DNA from 3 places in the Alicyclobacillus tolerans genome. Region 1 is predicted to be linked to each of the others. Evidence: riboswitches for the same ligand, from Rfam matches in the RefSeq annotation. Region 1 holds a riboswitch; each other region holds the start of a gene.
The links. A riboswitch is a leader RNA that binds a small molecule or an ion and turns the genes downstream of it on or off. The one in region 1 is predicted to bind cyclic di-GMP.
Positions count from the first base shown of each region.

Region 1 (7,580 bases):
TCGTATAGTCTCGAAAGGGAACAGAAAAAGCGAGAACTAAAAAGAATGGCAGTACGATTCCAATGACAAAGGCAACCCAGCCGTTACCAACATCCTGATGCAAAATGGCTGAGCGTAGAAGCGTGTAAGATAAACCAGCTCCCACCCATGCAGCGGCAAAAAAGAGCAGAAATCGCGAACGGGCAACCTGGCTGCCTTCTTGTGTCTTTAGTCCAATCAAAAGACAGATGAGAACAATAACAAAAAACAGTAATGCGCCACGAGAATCAGAAAGAAGCAAGCCAGCAAAATCAAGAGCGGCCATGCCTGTAAAAAACGCGCGCAACATAATCCATCGTGGTGAAAGTGCGCAATACGCCATTAGTCCAAGTCCAATCGCCGTTACAAATGACGCGTACGTGTTATGGTACTGGAAAACAGACGATACTTGCAGACTTGGTGAAAGAGTGATAGCGCTTGGAAATAATAGTTGCCCCCAGCCGTTGGCAAAGCCAATAGCATTGATACCTATAGACGAAATCCCGAGTGCACACAATAGATAAGTTGATGCAAGCGAGAAGTGCCCATAATTACGCATCAGCGCAAAGGGAAAGATAAGCGCTAAAGCATCCAGAGCGCCCTCAACTGCCAGCGGCAGGCTGGCTGCATAAAAAAGCGAGAGGAGATAAAGGATAACATACACAGCAAAAGCTACATCAAACCAACTTAGATGTACGTATAAAGGTTTTTCCCCGGTTGAGGGCTTGTCCACAAACCAAGAAATGATTCGAAAGACAAGATAGAATGAAAGCAGAATAAGCAAAACGAGATCGATATGCGCGTGACCGCGGCTAAAAAAGACGCCATTGTTATAAAAAGGCATCCAGGCAATGAAAGCGGATAGCGCAATCCAAAAAAGATGTTGACTCAAATTTCGGATGCTGGATGACTGCAACGGACAATTCCTCCAATACTGTGTTCGAATCATGTGTATTGTATCACGGGGCAAGGAGAGCTAGATCGAAAAATGTCACATTTTGTTGAAACCGAGCCTTTTTGACTTTGCCCTTTGGACAAGCTCGGTTATAGTAAGAAGGGCTGGAAATGAATCGCAGCCTGTTTTGCATTTCATTAAGCATTCGGGCTAGCAAGCATGGGCTAAGTGCTTCCATACAGAGAAATATTTCTGAGACAAGCCCAAAGCGAGGAGAGGTGACAAGAAAAATGAAAAAACTTCTTTTATCCCTGACAACTGTAGCTACACTCGGTCTAGTTGCTGGTTGTGGCACTGTCAATCAAACTGCCAATCAAGCGGCCAATCAGGTTCAAAAGACTGCTAACCAGGCCATCAAGACACCCGGAGGAGTCATGGTAGGTGCTACCGCATATTATGGCGCAGCAAATCTTAAAAAATTTGAGAACGCGGCCAAGGCGCAACCTAAGAGCGAGAAGGCGCAGATGGATGCAGGTATTAGTGCCTTTGATAACCAGCAGTTTGAGAAAGCCATCACTTATTATCAGAAGGCGGCTCAATTAAACCCTAAAGACCCAATTCCTTTAAACAATATAGGTAATGTCTATTTCCGGGGGTTGAAACAGCCAAGCCAGGCTTTAGCGTATTACAAAAAAGCTACACAAATAGGTCCAACATACGGAGTTGCGTGGCTTAACTTATATCTCGTACAGATACAACTGAACCAAAAACAAGCAGCCAAGCAAACTCTTCAACAGGCTTTGAAAGTAGTGCCAAAATCCAACGCTTACTATTCAGACTTGCAAAAAGATCTGAATTCCCTGAAGTAATGTGCTTTCTATATAGATCGATCCTCCGCAAGACTGTGTTCTAGTTTTGCGGGGGATTTTTTAATTCTAAAAATAGAATGAACCTTTTGTGCATAAGATATTGAGAATTCTATAAGCTAACTGTACAATAGGAGAAAGTTTGTCTTTCCATTAGTGGATATTCCATACAACGACTAGTATTTATAAAAATAGATGAGAGATTGTCGGAGGGAAAAGGGGAAATGGACGTGCTCAAAATTCCACAAGCCAAATCTTTGTTGAATTCTGAGGATGCCCATGCCTCCAAGGAATGGCCACCCAAGGTTCGACGTGAAGTAAATCCTGCTCTCTCTGGTGAAGATGCTGTTCATCGTCGCCGTTCACCGATGGAAACCAGTGAGCGGTTAGGAGAGGAAGGGCTGGAAATGGCCGCGAGTGATGCTGCGCAATTAGCGCTGTACGAACACTTGGATTTGCTTTCCGACATTCTCAAACATATGTCCGATCCGTTGGCAGTTGTCCGCCAGGGGCCAGATGGTGAGTATACTTACATTTTTGGCAACCCATCAGCGGAAGCGCGTATTGGGGGCTGGCAGGGACTTACTGGACGTTCTTTGCATGATGTGCACAGTATCCATGTGCTCGAACAACTCATTCCACTTATGCGCACTGTAACGCAAAACAGCGGGCGGCATGTGATGGATATGGATTTTGAAGGCTGGTGCGGCGAAGTGGTTGTTGACCCTCTTCCGCAGCGGCTTGCTGAGCATCGCTATTTTCTTCTAACTATACGTGATATATCTGAGCGTAAACGCTATGAAAAGAAACTGAAAAAGGCTGCCTATCGCGATCCGCTGACTAAGCTCCACAATCGTCGATACTTAGATCGGTGCCTACGACTTCTTCGTAATTCTCGCGCAACATATGGACTTTTTTATATTGACTGCGATAATTTTAAATTTATCAATGATCGTTATGGTCATGACGCAGGCGATGCGTTTTTGGTGCAATTTTCAGAACGTTTACGTGGAGCGGTGCGCCAAAGAGATGTGGTTGTGCGCCACGGTGGAGATGAATTTATTGTGCTCTGCCGAATACACGGACTGGAAGAGTGTAATCTGGTAGGACAACGTCTCGTTCGTGCGTTGAGTGGACAATATACCATCGCTGGGCAGACCATTGAGGGCGCGGTTAGTGTAGGGGCGGCCTGTTATCCGGTGCAAGTGGAGTCGCTGGAAGACTTGATTTTGGCTGCAAACGAAGCTATGCATCAATCCAAACATGAGCGTAAAGGACAATTGACCGTGTACCGGTTTGTTTCGCCAAAGCTGGAATCGTTGCTGAAACGTTGAAACCGCTTGTTTCTCTGTTGGCGAGATATTGCTTATCAAAGCAGTACACGGTCAAATGCCATTCTTACCCTTTAATCTCCGGAGTTATCCCCTGTATTGCCATATACTGATCCTGTGGTTGACCCGTCTCCTGAATCACTGCCGTTATTCTGTTGTGAATTGTTTTGTCCGTCTTGTCCATCATTTTGATGATCTTGACTGTCGCCGTGATCTCCATGTTTTTGAGAAAATTGTTGAATCAGGTTTTGCAGAACTGAGTTTGCGTAGCCCGGATTTCCTTCCGTTTCTTGTTCAGCTCTTAACAATCCTTTGGCCCAAACATTTAAATCACTCGTGCTGTTATCCGATGTGCTCGTGTTGGTGGACGTACTCGTACTGCTTAGCAATCCATTTAATTGATTCAATACTTGTTGCTGGTCATTGCTCGGAAGTTTCTCAATACTTTTTAGAATATCTTTAAAATCTCCCACCTGTTGATCTAGGTTGCTGTTCTCACTGGAAAGTTGTTGTAGGCTCTGTGATGGAGAATCCATAGAGAAGTTTTTGACGTCGCCATTCCACTGGTTCACAATACCTTGTTTTTGGAGCACTTGCTGTACTGCATAAAGTTCAGCATAAGTTGTGCCGCCATAAACAAGAGCACTGCCCTTGATGCCGTCGTAATTTGCGATTTCTTTCTGAGCCTGGACAAAGTTGCTGGTAGCTGCAAACACAGCACCTCCCGCAAGCAGCGAGCCAAAGAGCGTACCAACGACTGCACCGGTAAGGAGAGATTTTTTGTCTGGCTGTAATTGACTGAACCATTTCTTCATCAAGTTTACCCAACCCCTTTTACTTCGATGGATGAAGCCAGTAAGCTATTGAATCTGGCTTGAAAGAAAAGAAAAACTGGCAGACAGGCTGGAGGACACCTGATTGCCAGTTAAACCACGTAATCATTCATGAGTGGCAACTGGCAAGCATGGCGATTCTCTCGCTTTAGCCCCTTTAGCTTTGCGTCCCTGCATTTCCACAGGTTTGCCTTTGACACATGTTAAATTTAATTCTTAAATTTGTTTTTATCATAATCATTCTATTCGGGCTTGTCTATAAAAAATAGAATATAATTAAATATTTTTGCATATTTCAACCTTTCTCCATCCGCGAACCGAATTGATAAACCATAGATGCTCCGCATGCAACACGTCGTCCAACGTTAGCACGCTTTCTTCTACAAGTCCTCGTTTTAAAAGATGTTGGCGCAGCGTACCTGCTAAAAGGCCACAATGGCGATGGGGTGTCCAATAGCGACCCTTATCCCATACGACTAAATTACCAATCGTGAATTCAGTTACTTCACCACGCTCATTCCAAAGTAAAGTATCAAGTACATTAGGATTGGTTGAAACGTGTACTTGATAAAGGTTTCGATAGGTTGTTTTGTGATAGAGAAACAAGTTTGTTGAGTCCACGGGGTTTTGGGCAAGCATGATTTTTAAGACAGGGTTTTGCCTGGTGCTTTCTGGGTTTGGCAGTGCATCGGTTCTACCGTGCATACGTTCTGTAGGTTGAAAGTTGATATCATATCCTCCTTTTGCATCCACAGTCAGACGTACGCGCAAAGCTGCTTCATGAAAATTGGCGATGCTCAGTGAATGCAAATCAGCAAGAATGCGTTCTTCTGGCAACGGGAAATGGAAAAAGGCTGCGGATGATCGCAATCTTTCCATATGTTCCTCTAATAGCACAAACTGTCCATCTTGCAGTAAGAGTGTTTCTAGTAAAGCAAATTCCTTATGGTAAAAAGGTGAACGATTTTGTCTGAGAAATGCTGTTTTCGCCTGAGTCTCACGCCACTCTTCGGTTGGTGTAGAATCTATGGTTATGCCTCCGCCAACACCGTATTCAGCTTGCCAAGTGTTACCCTCTTGATGCAATGTCACGGTACGAATGGCCACGTTGAATAACGCATCTCCGCCTGGTTTGACATAGCCAATAGCTCCACAGTAAACTCCGCGCGGTTCAGCTTCCAATTCAGTAATACGCCGCATTGTTTGAATTTTTGGCGCTCCAGTAATCGACCCGCAAGGGAACAAGGCGCTAAAAATGTCTTCCAAACGGACGTTGGGTTGCAAGTTTCCACAAATGGTGGAGGTCATTTGCCAAACGGTAGGATATTCTTCAATTTCAAACAGCACAGGTACATGTACGCTGCCGATTTTACAAATCCGGCTCATATCGTTGCGCAGCAAGTCGACAATCATTAAATTTTCCGCTCGATTTTTTTCGGATTGCTTCAACCAATCTCTGTTGTACAGGGTTTCCTCCAGCCATCGACCTTTCTCGGCGGTTCCTTTCATCGGTTTGGTCAAAAGAATACGTTCAGAACTTTCTCTAGATGCAGAGGTACGGAAAAACAGTTCGGGTGAGAAAGAAAGCAGACGCCAACCGGGAAATTCTAAATAAGCTGCATACGGGCAATTTTGCTGTTCTTTCCAGTATTCATAGAGAGTCTGCGGATTTTCATTCAATATGGTATGCAACCGATAAGTGTAGTTCATCTGATAGGTTTCGCCGGCTTCAATCAACCGTCTTATAGTATCGAGATCATCCGCAAATTGCTGTTCCGTCTTGGACGGCGTCCATTGATTGGGCAAATTTATGGAAGCGGTTTGCGGAGATTTTGCAGCTGAATGTCCATGCTGGACGTCTGCAAAAATGGCAAACCAAGCTAGTGGCAGTTCTGTTTGCTGCGCACAGACTTGATAAGCGTCGTCAAAAGCTGGGGCGGCTTCATAACTCAGAAAACCGGCTGCGTAATAGCCCGAGCGACTCCATGATTCAACATTTTGGAGGACAGGCCGTACTTCGGATAGCTGGTGTGCGGCAAAAATTTTGATCGGTTGTGAGAAGCAAAGTTGTTCAGGCTGATTGTTTTCATCATAGAAGTCAAAACACAGTTTGACAGAATCTTTCATTGACACGTTAGAATCACCTTCAAAAAAGTTGATCACTTCGCTATACTGTACACAGTGAAACTTTGTCAAATCTTAAAATTTCGGATAACCTGAGTAAAGAGATAGAACAAGCATGGTAAAGGGTTGAAGGCGCAGGAGGGAAACCGTTGTTTCGAACCTACCAGGTCTTCTGGAATCGTATGTTTCAGGTCATAGACGCCTGCATTGTCATTTTGTCGTTTTTTGTCGCTTGGCGTATCAAATTTGATACTGGACTTCTTCCTTACCGCGGACACGAACCATTGGCTAGCTTTTTGCCGGCCATTTTAATCAGTTTGCCGCTCTTCTGGCTGGCTAACTGGATAGGTGGTCTTTATAAGCCAATTCGTTCTCGCACTTTTTTTCAAGAAGGTGCGGCGCTCATTCGTTCGCTGTTTTTTGGCATGTTGTTTTTCATGAGTTTGCTCTATTTTCTCCATTTGGCTCAATTTTCGCGTGCCGTTCTGATTTTATTTGCAGTTGTCTATGCGGCGCTCATTGTTGTGGAGAGAATAGCTGTCCGCGGTGCGCTCAGTTTGCTGCGCAGTCGCGGTTTTAACAAGAAATTTATTTTGCTCGTAGGATATACGCCTGCCACAGCGCGGTTTATTGAAGCTATGGATGCGCATCCCTGGTTTGGCTATCATGTACTAGGATGTGTTTTACCGCAGGGGGCAAGTTTTATCACTCGTGAAAAACCTGCCTTGCCAGTTCTTGATTCAATAGACAATCTAGGTAATGTGCTTCATGAGCATTTGGTCGATCACGTTCTTATCTCGCTCTCCCGCCAGGATGTGTCTTATCTTCCGCATGTCATGAGTGTTTGTGAAGCGCATGGCGTGCAGTCGCTGATTCTCCCTGATTATTTCGATGTTCTGCCTGCTCGTCCACGCTTTGAGACATTCGCGGGTATGCCGTTGATTGATACGCGCTATGTGCCGCTGGATGACGCTCTCAACGCTATGTTTAAGCGAGTGTTTGATATTTTATTTTCTGTACTTGTTTTAGTAGGCTTGTCTCCGCTCTATTTGGCTATTGCACTGGCGGTCAAACTGACCTCTCCTGGTCCTATCTTATTTAAACAGGAGCGAGTTGGCAAAAACCGCCGCTTGTTCACCATGTATAAGTTTCGTACCATGGTGGTGAATCCCTCAGTTTCATCGGTTGTTGAGAATGTTGATGGCAACCATGAAGTGGCGGTCACTCAGTTGGAAGCGGATTTGGGTTGGACGGTTCCCAACGATTCAAGGCGCACAGCGCTTGGCAAGTGGCTGCGAAAAACCAGTCTTGATGAGTTGCCGCAATTTTGGAATGTTTTGATTGGCGATATGAGTGTCATTGGCCCGCGTCCAGAACGTCCTCAGTTTGTCGATAAGTTCAAGGAGGAAGTTCCTAAATACATGGTCAAACACCGTGTGCGTCCGGGTATTACAGGTTGGGCGCAAGTCAATGGTTGGCGTGGCGATACTTCCATAGCGGAGCGAATCAAGTT
Region 1 is NZ_JBMGNK010000002.1:2,972,584-2,980,163, reverse strand. It holds gene ACOJUR_RS15125 (O-antigen ligase family protein) at 1-934, opposite strand, end outside; gene ACOJUR_RS15120 (tetratricopeptide repeat protein) at 1,204-1,782, shown strand; gene ACOJUR_RS15115 (diguanylate cyclase) at 2,010-3,113, shown strand; gene ACOJUR_RS15110 (hypothetical protein) at 3,185-3,928, opposite strand; cyclic di-GMP riboswitch class I at 4,058-4,145, opposite strand; gene pabB (aminodeoxychorismate synthase component I) at 4,220-6,070, opposite strand; gene ACOJUR_RS15100 (undecaprenyl-phosphate glucose phosphotransferase) at 6,217-7,580, shown strand, end outside.

Region 2 (7,580 bases), 1.2 Mb from region 1:
GTGGCTCACCTCGAATCGCCTTATTCTTACATTCTCGATTCGTTGTGTCCACTATTTCATCCTAACACCAATACTGACGCATCTGCCTCCAAGAGAGCAACAGGTTCTACAAGCTCTGTATGACGAAGGACGTACCCAACGGGAAGTGGCTGAGCAATTGGGAATGAGTCAGATGATGGTGAGCAAAATTCATCGCCAGGCGATCCAACATATCCGAGAGAGGTTATTGTCATGAAATGCTCGATAGAGAAAGTACATTCACTGCTGAATGAAACTGATACGGGAAGAGAAGAAGCAACGGTTCAACTGTATGAGTGTTTTGAAGACGAAATCACGCAAATTTCCAGGATGTTACCGGAGAAAAGCCGTGGAGACGGGAAACAGAGAGCTTGTATGCAATTGGTGTTGGAATGGACGAAAAAAATCCATGCAGATGGTTTTCAAAAGCGTAAGTTCAAACGCTGTAAAGAGTAGAGGGGCAAAACGAAAGCCCCCTCACCACTCCGGCCGGGTGGAATTCAAATTAATCAAAGTTTAAAGGAGCGATTGATAATGGCAACTACCGCTTATCATGGGTTAGATAGTAACTCTAATCCTGTTGACGATTCTTGTTATGATGATTTTTATCTCGGAGAAATGGGAATGGGCGCTTTTATTGGAGACAGTCAAGTTTTTAATTCCTATTATTGCATGCAATTTTCCAATATTGGCGATACTGACAATACTGACAATACAAACAATTATGCAGGTTGGATGGTGAATAACGGAAGAGATAACACGTATGGATATTGGTTTTTACTTGGTCCGATGCTGGCAAACCCCAACAACTCTCAAAGTTCCTATACTTGTAGTAATGGTGAAGTAATCTCTGGGTATGAATCTTATACCGTAGATACACCTTCAGAAGCTTACAATTGGGGTCAAAAGCAAGCACAAACTGCAATAACAGCATGGAATGATAGCAATTTGTACAACAATATCGTTCGGAAAACAATTTTCGGGGATGTTGAACAAGCAAATGCATCCGGATGGTATCCTAGTTCTTTTGGTGTAATTAACGGGTATGAGTACTATGAATTAAATAGACAAGTAATCATTGGTTTTATTGAGAGCCAGTGCCAAAATTAAATAATTGCCGTTACAACAGGTATCTTGAATGTAAGATACGACTCACTTTATTTCGCCAAAGAAAAACGGAATGATCAGAGAACTTTATTACAGGCGTTTCAGAGAGTCCATGGGTCTATCCAAGTCATGTGAATTGTATGTTTATCGATAGTATTTGAATGTTTATACAAGGTAAATCATGGTGGATGAAAATCGTCGAGTTGGTGCTAGATATAAATACGCCACGGAACCCTCTTTTGGTAGAATTAAGTCGACCAAAACCCATTCACAACAAAGGAGAAGCTCCATGGCGAAATCCAGTATATCACAACACGCGCAATCTGGTTTGGTTCCTTTCCCCTTGATTCCCCGTCAATGGGAACAGTATATGGATGTTCCGTTTGTTATCCCCGCACTGACTTTCCCTTGGGACATCTTCCGAAATATTGAGCAGGAATACTACTGGCATCTATATGACTCGTTGCGTGAGGAACGGATAAATCGGTCGGACGGAACCAGCAACGTCACCAACTCTGCTCTTGGGCTAGAACTCCCCACACCAATGGAACAGGCGGTTAATACGTCGACAGTCACGCGAAGTCGTTCAGGCCGCAAGCCTCACGACTTTATGCCTATGATGCGGGCGTTCGAGTTGGCCCGATTGCTATACGTTGAGAGCATGGCTGAGAGTGTCTACCTACAGGTTCGCTCCAACCCGTTGTTTGCTGAAGCTTGCGGGTTTACAGGCAAACTCCCCAGTTACCGCTCGTTTGCCCGCTTCGACGAAATCATGACAAACTTCGGATTATGGGATAAGGCTCGACGGCTGGTCGTTGCGTTCAACCTGAAGCAGGGTGTGTTAGAGGTTGAGGATACCTTGGTCGCCGATACAACGCATGTTGAAGCGGAGGCGACCTACGGAAAACAGATGAAAACCTGTCGCCACAAAGAAGACTGTGATTGCCCTGCCGTCCCCACGGACGATAACGTAGGCATTGTTCGTAAGAGTAACGCCGTATCCTACATTGGCCACAAAGTTTCGTTACTCAGTGGCGCCAAGGGACAACTTCCACTCACCCGAGAAGTGTGCAAGGGAGAGGAATACGATGCCTTTACCTTGCTACCTACACTTGAGCGATTCAAAGCTGAGTTTGAGGAACAGGTACAGTCTGTGCAATATGTACTTGCCGATGGGATTTACCAGAGTCCAAGGAACCAGCAGGCAACAAGGGATGTACTTGGGGCAAAACTGGTTGCTCCCATTAATCCCAGGGGTCGCCAGGACAAACCGAGCGATGTCCGTGGAATTGATATGATTGACCGCTACGGGGTGCCACATTGCATTGCTGGACACAAGATGGAGTTAAAAGGATCCGACCTCAAAAAGGAGCAGTACATATTCACGTGTCCAGTTCACAATCCTCAGGCGAAACAGAAAGGGCTTGTCTGCCCGCACCACAAACACATCCAGTGCTGTAGCGGTGCCACCCAGGGTCGGGTGCTTCGGGTTGATTTTGAGACAACACCTCAGGTTGACCCTGAGTTCCCACAGCACAGCCGTACATTCGATACGTTGTATGACGCCCGTACAGGGATTGAGCGAATTATTGGGATGCTGAAAGATGGATACAGTTTACGGCGTGTGCACAAACGTGGACGTAAGGCGGTAGAGGCTCACGTTGACCAGTGCATGCTCTGTATGCATGTGATGGCATACTGCGCCTACACTCAAACTGGAACAGTAAACCGCGGGTGGACACGAAGTCGACTGAAGCGGGCTCAATGACAACAGCCATCACAAAAACCTTGATTGGCAGACCTTATCCACAGTTTTCGTGCGTCCATTTTGCCAATGACGAACATATCCACAGTCATGGAGCAGAATCACAGTGAGTTTCCTCTAATTTTGGACGATTAGAGTTTACTTCTCGTTGCTCCGTTAGACCACGAAAGCAATTTTGGCATCGGCTCTGAGGAACTCATTAACTCTGGTTATCCAGCTGGTATTTACACAGATCCATATGATTGGAATACTATCACCAATAGCTGGACTGGTCTTGATAGTTATACAAGTCACTTATGGGTTGCTGATTGGTCAGCAAGTGGATGTTTACCTACTTGGAATGCTCCATCAGTTGGTGGAGTGGTTGCGCAAATTTGGCAATATAGTGGAGGTTCATTAGATCTGGATGCAGCTATTTCGTTACCATCTTAAATTTTTGTACAGCAAGAGGATCATATGATCCTCTTGCTGTACAAAAAAGCTATTGAAAAACAGGATAACTTTTTGATAAACCAGCTATCTCCAAACTATATCCACCCATTCTGATTCCTGACATTTCTTTTACCATATTAGAAGATACAGTTTGGTTTGGCAGTAAGGTTCCATTGTATAAATTTAATGCATATACGGGATTGCCTTGTGCTGGGCTAGGAACATAAAAAACAACATAGTCTCCTGTAAAGTTAGTAATCCAAATGCGATTTGGAAAAACAAACGCTTCACTTTTTTTCCCGTAATCAAGACCAACTATATATTTAGAACCGCCTGTTTGTTTGGCAATTTCTAAGGCAAAAACTTGCTCTTTTAAAGTTCCATTCCAAAAATCAACCATTTTAAAACTGTTTGAATTAAATTTCGAATTATTTTTTGTCACAATATAGCTTCCAAATATAGATAGATTCTGATTAGGTACAGAACGATGAATGTTTTTACTATTAAATGGCATGGGGCCATGAGTGTTAGCATAGTTTGCTAGCTCTGTTGCTGATAAAGTATTCATATTGTTGTTATCAGAATATTTACTATTCATTACATTAGAAGGCAAAGATGTCGATTTCTTTAAATGAGCCTTAGTTTTTAATGAAGTTGTATTTCCAGATTGAGTAGCTATCTTATTCTGACCAGATGAATTTGAAGTCGTCGATTGGAAATGAGATTGGATTTGACTTCCACACCCGGTCACCGTCAAACACGTCAATGCAAGCATAGACGCCGTCAGTCCCCAGATTCGTTTTTGCACAAAAACCACCCCTAGTTTCGATTGTTCACCTGTATAGACGTACCCGCTACACATTTTGTGACAGGAGCATTTTTCCATCCACACGGTATATCTTCGTGACCGCAGAGCGTGTTCTGTCGGTTACAGGCTTGTTCCAACGTCCTATTTTGGTTACAATATCCAAAAACGGAAGTGAACCTACATGCGTATACAGGATACACGCTTTGTGGTGCTGGATACAGAGACGACAGGTCTAGACCCAACCATCCATCGGATTGTGGACATTTCACTGGTCGAGGTGAGCAAAAACGGCATTCGCCCACTCTATCAGACGCTTGTCAATCCCCAACAAACGATACCGCCGGAAGCTTCGGAAGTGCATCACATCACCAATCGACAAGTCAAAGACAAACCCACATGGGAAGAAGTGTGGCCAACCATTCTGACGCATATCCAGGACGCTGTACGGGTGGTCCATAATGCCAAGTTTGATCGGTCTTTCTTGCCGGAAACCCATCGTCCGTGGATCTGTTCCTACCGTTTAGCTCGTCATTTGTGGCCAGAAGCACAGAAACACACCAATCCATACCTGCGTTATTGGCTTGGTCTTGAACTCGACGCGGATATGGCACATAGCGCAGCGGATTGGTAAGAAGATGTTCTTGTGTACTCGCTCGATCGTACGTTCGCACTCGAAATGAATTTGAGGTATATGACCTTCCTTTTGTGACAAAAGGTTGAAAATTGTCGGAATTTGTAGGAAGATAAGGTAGGAAGAAATTTCAGAAATGCGTATCAAAGCATACCAATGGAAACATTGGGACGCAAAGCTACGGGTCTAAGGGTATGTGCCTAGGATCGCCGGGTTGCCGCATAGGGCGAGAAGAACGAGGGGGCCATCCGTAGGAAACGGGTGGCCCTCAAACGATAGAGGGGTGGGTAAGATACACATGGTACAAGATTCACACATCAAAAATGGTAAAATATCCCTCGGGGGGGGGGGGGGGTATAAACTGTCTAATCGACCAAATATACCCACTTCCGTTTTGCAAAGTATCTTATCCAGTATTCAAAGAGGACAACTAGATGTGGTGTTTCAACCTATCGTTCATCATCGCAAAGAGCACTTTTTTGCGTATGAATCGTTAAGTCGCCCTCAATGCGAGGGGAAGGGGATACCGCCGGATGTATGGTTTCAGGCTGCCTATGAATATCAACTATCTACTGAAATCGACCGGCTAGCCTTATCAATGAGCTTGAAGAAACGTTTGGAGTTGCCAGCAAAATGGCAATCTAAACCGATTTTTGTCAATGTTAGTCCCCATAGTCTGACGGAGCGTGCCTATTTGGAGGAATTAGAACATCTGTTGCAAGAGAGTCATTGCCCGCCCAGCCAACTTATCTTTGAAATGATTGAATACATAGCTTATGATCCGAAAACCCTATTTGAGATGTTACGACCCTTACGTTCTCTAGGCGTTCGAATTGCTTTAGATGATATGGGTGTCGGACATGCCAATTTGTCTACCTTGGTGATATTGGAACCCGATTTCATCAAAATAGATCGTTCACTCATTCAAAACATTCATCTTTCAGATAGAAAACAGCGGTTACTATCTCATCTATTGTGTTACATGGATTCCGGAGAAAAAGTGATTGCCGAGGGCGTAGAAAAGATAGAGGAGGTACAAATCACTCAACAACTGGGCATCGATTTAAGTCAAGGATACTACTGGGCACGACCTATGGCTGTGGAAGATTGGGCGATGATGACTCCCTCAACCTTTCTGAATACTTCCTATTCGATTGGAGGGCAGGTCAACTGAACCGAATCCAGGTAAATTAGATGGATTCGTTTTCAAATTCGTGTGTTTGTCCGGTTCCATGAAGACTCGTTTAGCATGTTTTAATGCTAAAGGAGGGTTGAAAAATGCTCGATGGACTGACACGCTGGGCTATTGTATTTTTGATTATCTTTGTATTGTTCTTTTTGCTGGTACCTACAGCCGTGACGACCTGTAAGACTGTACCTGTTGCCTGAGGCTACACAAGTCATTCGCCACAGTCTGGGCTTTCTTGACTGTGGCTCATTCAAGTTAGTATTTCATATATTGCTGTAATTGCTGCGTACAATGACGACAGACTTGCTGCTCGTGAAACCATAGAAGATCTTCTGTATTCTTACAAAAAACACATCCCGGTACATATTTCTGAAGAATCAAATTCTCCTCATCTAACAAAAATTCAAGTTCATCTCCGCACTCTATGCCTAAACTCATTCGTAACTCTTGGGGAATGACGATTCTTCCTAATTCATCGACCCTCTTGGTCATTCCTGTATCCAGTATGTCTTCCTGCACACAGGTTCCCCCTCTCATGGGAGTGGCCCACGCACGGTGAAGCGTGAGCCCTACGGTATCGAAAGGATGTGTTTCTATATTTATTCTGTGCTCCGAATATTGATTTTATTCCAACATACGCATTTCTTTGGATAGGAATCCTTTTTCTTTCGAACATGATAAAATTGATAAAATGAGACAGCATTCGCACTAGAAAAGGAAGGTTCGTATGAAAGAAATTGTTGAAGAATTGCCCAGACTGGCTCCCATCATGAAAAAATTGTTACAGGAGCATGTCTTGGTCGGCCCAACACTCACACATGTTTCCGTTGCAACAATGACTTCGCATCATCAACAGTTAATTCATCAAGAGGCTCGGCGGTTAGTCCGACAATATTGGCCTGAGCACTGGTTTGCCCGTCCAGCCATTCAACCCTACTATCAGAAAGTCGTTGCCACAAATGCGATGATTGACGCGATCACCAGCACAGCTGCCTTTTATGCGCATTTACGTCTGGGTCAGTCCGGGCTCGAAGGTAGCATGATACTGGTAGCTTCGAAATTACTGGAAACGAGTATGAAGCGATATTCTCCTGAAACGGTGTTTGCTCTTGCATTTCTTGTTAATGCATATGATGACTATCAGGCAATTCAATATTATCAGCCTATGTTAGTTACAGATTTTGTGAGTGGTCAATATCATCGTCCCTGGGCTTCTTATCCGTTGGAAGAAGAATGTAAACTCATCTTGGATTATGGTGTTGCAGAATGGGTATCTTCATCGGATCGTTTATCCATTCGTTTAACAAAAAAAGGAGAAGACCATCTCAAGGAATTTCAAGCTTTTCTACAGGAAACCGGTTTCCTTGAAAAGCGTGCTGCACTCAATCGGTTTGCCGGTTTTGGTCAAATGGAAGATTATGATGAGATCATGAATCGTCTTTCCAATGCGAAGGAATTACGTGCCGCACTTTTGGAAAATGCTCGCTTGCAACCGAATATGCACGTATTGGAGCTTGGCTGTGGAACAGGCATGCTCACTTTGGATGCCGGACTTTACAAAAAAGTAGGTTTGTTTGGGCAAATCACGGCGATTGACCCCTCGCTGGGTATGCTGAATCGAGCGATGAAG
Region 2 is NZ_JBMGNK010000002.1:1,753,404-1,760,983, forward strand. It holds gene ACOJUR_RS08755 (sigma-70 family RNA polymerase sigma factor) at 1-235, shown strand, start outside; gene ACOJUR_RS08760 (hypothetical protein) at 232-474, shown strand; gene ACOJUR_RS08765 (hypothetical protein) at 553-1,128, shown strand; gene ACOJUR_RS08770 (transposase) at 1,415-2,893, shown strand; gene ACOJUR_RS08775 (hypothetical protein) at 3,129-3,290, shown strand; gene ACOJUR_RS08780 (hypothetical protein) at 3,372-4,130, opposite strand; gene ACOJUR_RS08785 (3'-5' exonuclease) at 4,312-4,761, shown strand; cyclic di-GMP riboswitch class I at 4,899-4,983, shown strand; gene ACOJUR_RS08790 (EAL domain-containing protein) at 5,156-5,935, shown strand; gene ACOJUR_RS08795 (AbrB/MazE/SpoVT family DNA-binding domain-containing protein) at 6,206-6,469, opposite strand; gene ACOJUR_RS08800 (class I SAM-dependent methyltransferase) at 6,678-7,580, shown strand, end outside.
Region 2: it holds a riboswitch for cyclic di-GMP, as region 1 does, so the genes downstream of both, ACOJUR_RS08790 (EAL domain-containing protein) here and ACOJUR_RS15110 (hypothetical protein) in region 1, are expected to answer to the same signal.

Region 3 (7,580 bases), 2.2 Mb from region 1:
GCTCCCTGATATTGCACTGACAAGTCTGCAGTCTTTGGCAATGAATCCATAGAATCATAGTTCATTACGCAAAGAGTGCAGATTTGAAAAAATCTTCCACACGTTTGGCGTACAGATTTTTAGTCAATCCATTTATATTCTGCATTTTATCAAAAGGCTGTTCAGTAGTAGGGGGCGTGTTGTTTCATGAAGAAAAGTTGGCTATATTATCTTGGCTTATCTACAATGTCTGCAATGGTTCCGATAGGCATAAGTGGAACCTATGCATTGTTCACACACCAGACGCAATCATCCCCTGTATCTTTTGGAACGGGGACTGTGCAAGTGGAATTAAAGCAAGACACAAACCATTCATTACTCATCGAACCATACGATAGTACAGATTATTCAGCATTTTTGAATAATCATTTTCAACCTCATCGAGATATTCTTTATATGGTTACAAATACGGGTACGGTGAATGAATGGGTTAGATTAGATTCAGCAGCTACTTTATATTTAGGTGGAAATCCTAACGCGGCACATGAATTGGCGGGTAGTTATAAAATTTTAACTTTGCCATCTACCAACGATGAAAAGGATCTTGTTCAATCCTTAATAGAAGACTTACAAAATCAGCAATGGACGGTTGGTAGCACGGAAACATCCTTAGCTAATCTTGATATATCTTCTTTTGCGCCGCGTTGTCAGCAATGGTTATTGCAATTGCCAACAATGATTCAAAATCAGTCTCATTTAACAGGTTGTTTAGCCTATATGACAAACGGCCAATGGTCCCCTGAACAACAACAAATTCTGCAAAATTATTGTCAACAATTCTTTTCTTCTTTGCAGTCGGAAGGATACCATACAGTAGCGGATATCCCTGAAGTTGCGTGGCAATCTTTTTTCCAATCTCTTTTTTCTCAATTAAATGCTAGCAAGCTGAAACAAGAAGTTGTAGCAGGTGGAAATGATCCGTCATGTACTGTCTTGGCTTCAGGCTCTTTACTTTTTTCTCAAATATTTTCTTTGGGAAACACCAATTGGAATCAGTTACAACAATCCATTCCACTATCACTTCCTAATGCAGTAGATTCCGTTGCAGGAAGTGCAGCATATTCGAATACCACCTGGTTTCCTCTAGCTCCGGGACAAACTGCAGTAGTAGTCTATCAACTTTATGTACAGGATACTTCCCCGCTTGGAGAGTCTGGCTGCAAAAATTCCTCGCCATTTGTACCGAATACGTCTAGCAACACATTAATGACTTGGGCTTATGTAGTGCAACATGAGAATGTTTCGCAAATTTCAAATTAGAGAGTTTTCGTAAAGTAGGGTTGTAGTTGAAAGGAAGTGAGTGCAAGATGAGTCGATTGCGTCTTCCTAAACGATTCATAGCCGTGGCAGGAAGTACGTTAGTGGGCATTTTATTGCTGTCGGATGGATTATTTCGCATGACTGCTTTGGCCGATCCGTCTCTTACGTCTTCATTTTCTGGTGGTTTAGCTTTTACACAATATGCTGATGGAAGTCATATTTTTTCTAATGTTCATCACTTAGTGCCCGGGGATACACGCACAGGTTCTGTAGAAATCATGAACGAAACAAATGTTACTGAGCAAGTGGTCTTTACAACAAAACTATGGGGACCTTTGTTTTCAAATAATGGTCATACAGGCACAACTTTGTCCAGCACCTATATCTCCAAAGACTATTCAGGAACAGGATATCAAAAAGCGTTTGAATATGATAATTTTCCACCGCATATGAGTGATACGGCTTATGTCGTTGGGGATGAAGAAGCTACCATTCAAACACAGGGTCCTTTTTCTCAAACAGTACAATCCAAACCTTTTACTTTATTGGAAGGTCAATCCTTGCTCATTCAGTACACGCTTCAATGGCCTTTAAGCGCTCATAATGATTATCAGGGGGCTTTAGGCTATATGCAAGTGCAAGTTCAAGCGATTCCCGTGGGCACACCTTCTAATCCGTCAGGTCCGACAACGCCCAATAGACCACCTCAGCCCAATTTACCCAATGGAGGAAATCCTCCTGTTACTGTAACGCAGCCCAATCCATCAGGAGGGAATGCACCGCCGATTAGAGAACCAGGTTCTGGAAACGGAAGTCAAGGGGGAGTTTCTGGCATTTCTAGTCACCCGTCAGGCGGGCATTCAGAAGGACAAACAGTTCATGTCATTCCCATTTCATCTCCTGGTCAATCTTCTGTCATTGGAGCAACATCTCCCGTGACTGGGGTACCTGTATTGGAAACTTTAGCCGAAGCTTTGAGTTTTATTCTGCTTGGCATAGGAATGCTTTTCTTGGGGAGTCGATTGCGAAAAGAGAGATAGGGATATTGAAAATCATTTCTAAATAGAGAATTTCCAAATAAAAATCCTCATTGCGCAAGAAATGAGGATTAAACATTTGATTTATGCCACTGATACGGATTATATAAAAAATTAAGAATCCTTTTTATCCTGGATTTTTTTCCATCTTTGATATTCAACAAATTGTTTAAATTCTTCAATATCAATCCCGGAAAGTTTTGCTTCTCTAGCAATTTCTAGCCATTCTTCATCAAGCCCGTATGGATTTTCTGAATCCACCGTGGATACCACATCCACAGGTAATAACTCCACCAAGGGAATTTGAAAGACATGAGAAAGTTTTTCCAAAACTTGAATGGACGGGTTTTGTTGTTTGTCTCGTTCAATCATACTTAGGTATGACTTGGCTACCCCAGAACGCTCAGACAACTCATTGAGCGACCAACCACGAGATTTTCGTAAGGCTTGTATGCGTTTGCCAATCACAGATGTCTCCCCGCCCACTCCATGTGTAAATTTTAAATAAAAGTGAATCATTTCATACTATTGACATTATTCCTTCAAGACAACGTTTGGATAGTGCGGGAAGAGAGGAAGCGTCTGACTTCTTCTTTCGTTAAACCAAAGTCTCGAGCCATTGCCATTAAACCTTCCCAATCCTGTAAGCTTTCAGTATCCCTTTTGTTCTCTTTGTCTGTCATTGTTTTAGGCTGAATGTTGTGCAATTCCCTTTACCCCATTTCGGTAAGATTTCCTACCGAACCCTTGCAACTCAGCCATCCTGGCTTAATTTTATATTTTTCCATCCAGGACCCGCAGTTTTGCGTCCCTGTCTTTCAACAGGTTTGCCCTCAAGGAACTAGGATACGTTCATTATACGAAACAGATTGTGCTTCGACAATCTAAAAATGTTCCGATTGGACTCATATCTATATTTTGAAACGAAAGAGATTGAATTGAAACATTTGGAACATTATTTCCGTTTACAATACTTTCGAGCACCGTAAGCATATGTCCTGTCGTCATAACGGTGAACGGGGAAATGCAAAGCGACGGGATCGAGAAAGGAAAAGAAACGTTTAAACAGAGATGAGCGTTACAAACAGGCTAACACAGTTGAAATATGAAAATATAGAAAGCCAATATGCTTTGCGGGTAGAGGTAAGGGATACGAACGGAATATTCATGAGAGAGATGAACGAATGAGAACTAACAGAAAATCAATCAAGGAATTAAAAAATAGGCGCTGCACCGCTCATATATGGACGGACAGCGCTCATCTCTTTAACAATAGCTCCCTTCAAACGGTTGAACTTGGTCCGGAATATGCGTCTCATTGAAAGATTGTGCAGGCAGATTAAAAAATTGATCCGTAATGCTAATAAGTGGGCGCAATACTTGTAGATTGAGTATATTTATAATCCCAAGTGGAATGAAAGGTTTTCCAGTGCATACCATCCCAAACTTTGTTTCATGCATGTGGTTCCAAGTTTTGATGTTGAATAGGATTGTAAGCTTTTCCGCCAATCACTTGAGAACGTAATCGTTTTATTAACAAGAGAATCGTTAAAAGCTTGTATTTTGGCAGGCGTAAAGAACTGTATTCCTGAAATAGCAGAAAGTGAAAGAACTCCAATGGCGAAGTACCTAGAATAAGTTCCTTTTGTTATCAAAATAAGAGATTTACTAGTTATCTATTGATTTTATATAAAAATACCAATAATTACTATAAATAATTTAATTATAAAAATGGGTTTCATGAGCTAGTATTTAGGGGAAGAAATATAAATTTACTCATGGACCATGAGTCCAATGAGTCTAGTATTTGTGGTATTTATGCAATTGGACGGGGGAATTATTCCTTTGAACAGTCTATTTCTTTTAACAAGTTTTTAGCTCGAACCATTCTTTCTTGATATTGCAATTTCATTGCTTGAACATTTTCTACTTTTCGATTCATTTTTTCAATCAACTCTTCTAGTATTTGAATAAAATTTTGGACGATCCGTTTTTGTTCTTCTATATTTTCATTTTGCTCTTGAAAATTCTTCTTTAATTCTTGCAAGGATTGTTCAGCAGACAATGTTTCTTGAATCTCTTGCAGTGAAATGCCGAGATGCTCTTTTAAACGCAATATTTGCTGCAGCATGTCTATCGTTTTTTCATCGTAAAGTCGATGACCTCCATTTGTGCGTGCTGCTGCAGAAATGAGTCCAACTTCCTCATAGTAACGAAGCGTTCTTGGTGTGATACCAAGCTGTTTGGCAACGTTGTCGATAGTCAAAAAGTATTTATCCTGTTGTGCCAATCATATACCTCCGTTTCTTATCTAAGCTGATTTTGGTTGTATTCTTTCCTTCTACAGGACATGGCTCTAGGTTATCCTACAGAAAAGAAAATATATTCGAGTTGATTGCGATTTACACTTGGTCTAGGATATTATACAAGTTATTCAGTTAACGTCAACGTAAATTAGTTGCATGTTTTCATTGTTCATAAGGAGGTGAAACCCAAGCTGTGAAAAATCAGCTTGGGATAGATGAAGATAGCCAATGGAGTCGAAATGCTGGAATTGGAAATGAATATAATGGGGCGGAAAAATTTAATTCATCCAACACTCTTTTACGATGATTCACAAGCCATATTAGTAGACGCGGGCATGCCCGGGCAACTCAATGAAATTCGCGAAGCGGTGGAAAAAGCGGGAGTGTCGTTTGAAACGATAACTGCCGTTATTTTAACGCATCAGGATATCGATCACGTTGGAAGCATTGAAAGTTTAATCAAGGAGCTTCCAAAGTCGATTACTGTCTATGCTCACGCGGAGGATAAACCTTACATTGAAGGTGAAAAAGAACCTATCAAAATGAATCGCCAACGTGTTGCTCAGATGTTGGAACAAGTACCAGCAGAGATGCGCAGTCAGGTGGAGAGTATCTTTTTGAATCCTCCCCAAGCTAAAGTCAATCAAACAGTAGAAGATGGAGAGTGGCTTCCGTTTTTTGGAGGTTTGCAAGTGATATACACCCCAGGGCACACACCTGGTCATATCAGTCTCTACCATCGTAATAGTAAGACGCTGGTTACGGGGGACGCGATGGTGAGTGAGAATGGGAAGCTTCTTGGACCCAGCGCACAGGCAACACCAGATATGGAAGAGGCGCTGAAGTCTCTAAAAAAATTTGCTGCCTTAGATATTGAACAAGTCGTTTGCTATCACGGTGGTTTATGTAATTTTCAAGTCAACGAACAAATTGCAAACTTAGTCAAGTGAAGAATTGAGCGTTGGGGGTGTTTAGCAATTGCCTATGAGTCAAACTGCTCTTCTTGTTATGGATATGCAAAATGGCATTGTTTCACGTTTCGCAGAAGATCCTAGCGTGCTTGAACCGTTTAAGCATGCGGTGGCTTTGGCGAGAAAATCAGAAGTTATGGTGATTTTTGTGAGGGTCGCGTTTCGTCCTGGTTATCCTGAAATTAGCAGTCGAAATTTGTCATTTTCTAGAATTGCCAAAAATCCAAACGACATGATTCAATCTGAATTTTCAACCCAAATTCACGAGTCCGTAGCACCGCAACCTGAAGAAGCTGTTGTTACGAAACTGCGCGTGAGTGCTTTTACAGGTAGTGATTTAGAAGTGCTGTTGCGTGCCCAACACATTGAGCGCTTAGTTCTTTGTGGTATTGCCACAAGTGGCGTTGTACTTTCGACATTGCGTGAAGCGGCTGACAAAGATTATGAGTTGGTGGTTCTTGCTGACGCCTGTTTAGATGCTGATGAAGAAGTGCATCGAGTATTAATAGAAAAAGTTTTTCCTAGGCAAGCCGAGGTCATGACAGTGGCAGAATGGGCAAAGATGCTCGATGGACGATTGAATTGAATTCATCACCATATCAGTTACAAGATCCCATCTCTATGTTCAGCATAGGCGGTGAGCGGTTCACTTTTGGTCGGTTCATTCCATCGAAAGAGGAGAGATAGCATGCTATCTTTGTCGTTAGCCAACAGGACGGCTGTAGTAACCGGTTCAGCCAGCGGCATTGGTTTTGCCATTGCTCAACGTTTGGCTGAGGCTGGCGCTAAAGTGGTTGTTTCTGACATTCGCAAAGAAGCTGCAGATGTAGCCGTGTCTCAATTGCAGAAGAGAGGTCTGGAAGCGATTTGTTTTCAGGCTGATGCAGGGGCAGAAAATGATGTCAAGTGTCTCTTGGAATTTGCGGTTCATTCTTATGGATCCTTAGATATTCTTGTCAATAACGCAGGTATGCAGTACGTAGCTAATATTGAAGAATTTCCTGCAGATAAGTTTCAACAGTTGTTGCAGCTGATGTTGGTAGGTCCTTTTTTGTCGATAAAGTACGCTTTCCCATATATGAAAGAACGTCAATGGGGGCGGATAATCAATATAGCTTCTATTAACGGACTTATAGGATTTGCGGGCAAATCTGCTTACAATTCTGCTAAACATGGTGTAATTGGTCTGACCAAAGTTGCCGCACTAGAGGGGGCCGAGCATGGCATAACTGTAAATGCGCTTTGTCCAGGTTATGTGGATACTCCACTGGTGCGAAACCAGTTGAAGGATTTAGCTATTCAGCGAGGTGTTCCCTTGGAGTCAGTTTTGGAAGAGGTTATTTATCCACTTGTACCCCAAAAGCGACTCTTGGAAACGAGCGAAATAGCTGATTACGTGCTTTTTTTGGCTAGCCACACAGGACGTAGCATTACAGGGCAGGCAGTAGTTATCGACGGCGGTTACATTGCGCAGTAGTTGTAATTAGTTTTTCTCAAGATAGACGCAAGAATGAGATGATTGTCATGGTTTTGTAAAAAAAACGTGTTAGAGTCGAGAAAACGTTTTAGATGCTTTATGGTGGAGGTTTTCTTATTGTCTGTTCGCATAACGGTATGGAACGAATTTCGTCATGAGCAAAAAAATCCGAAAGTCAGTACCTTATATCCAAATGGTATTCACGAAGCAATCGCCTCTCCACTTCGTGAAAAGGGGTATGACGTCAAAACGGCTACGCTCGATCAACCTATGCATGGGTTGAATGACAAAGTGTTAGATGAGACAGATGTCCTCATTTGGTGGGGGCATATTGCACATCAAGAAGTTTCAGATGAAATTGTCGAAAAAGTCGTGCAGAGAGTATGGAAAGGTATGGGACTGATTGTTCTGCATTCTGCTCATTTTTCCAAGGTTTTTAAAAGGTTAATGGGTACTTCCTGTGATTTGAAGTGGCGTGAGGCTAACGATA
Region 3 is NZ_JBMGNK010000002.1:816,221-823,800, forward strand. It holds gene ACOJUR_RS04135 (hypothetical protein) at 187-1,299, shown strand; gene ACOJUR_RS04140 (hypothetical protein) at 1,347-2,339, shown strand; gene ACOJUR_RS04145 (helix-turn-helix domain-containing protein) at 2,451-2,855, opposite strand; gene sinI (DNA-binding anti-repressor SinI) at 2,879-3,019, opposite strand; cyclic di-GMP riboswitch class I at 3,082-3,178, opposite strand; gene ACOJUR_RS04155 (helix-turn-helix domain-containing protein) at 4,174-4,626, opposite strand; gene ACOJUR_RS04160 (MBL fold metallo-hydrolase) at 4,858-5,592, shown strand; gene ACOJUR_RS04165 (cysteine hydrolase family protein) at 5,627-6,199, shown strand; gene ACOJUR_RS04170 (3-hydroxybutyrate dehydrogenase) at 6,302-7,090, shown strand; gene ACOJUR_RS04175 (ThuA domain-containing protein) at 7,208-7,580, shown strand, end outside.
Region 3: it holds a riboswitch for cyclic di-GMP, as region 1 does, so the genes downstream of both, sinI (DNA-binding anti-repressor SinI) here and ACOJUR_RS15110 (hypothetical protein) in region 1, are expected to answer to the same signal.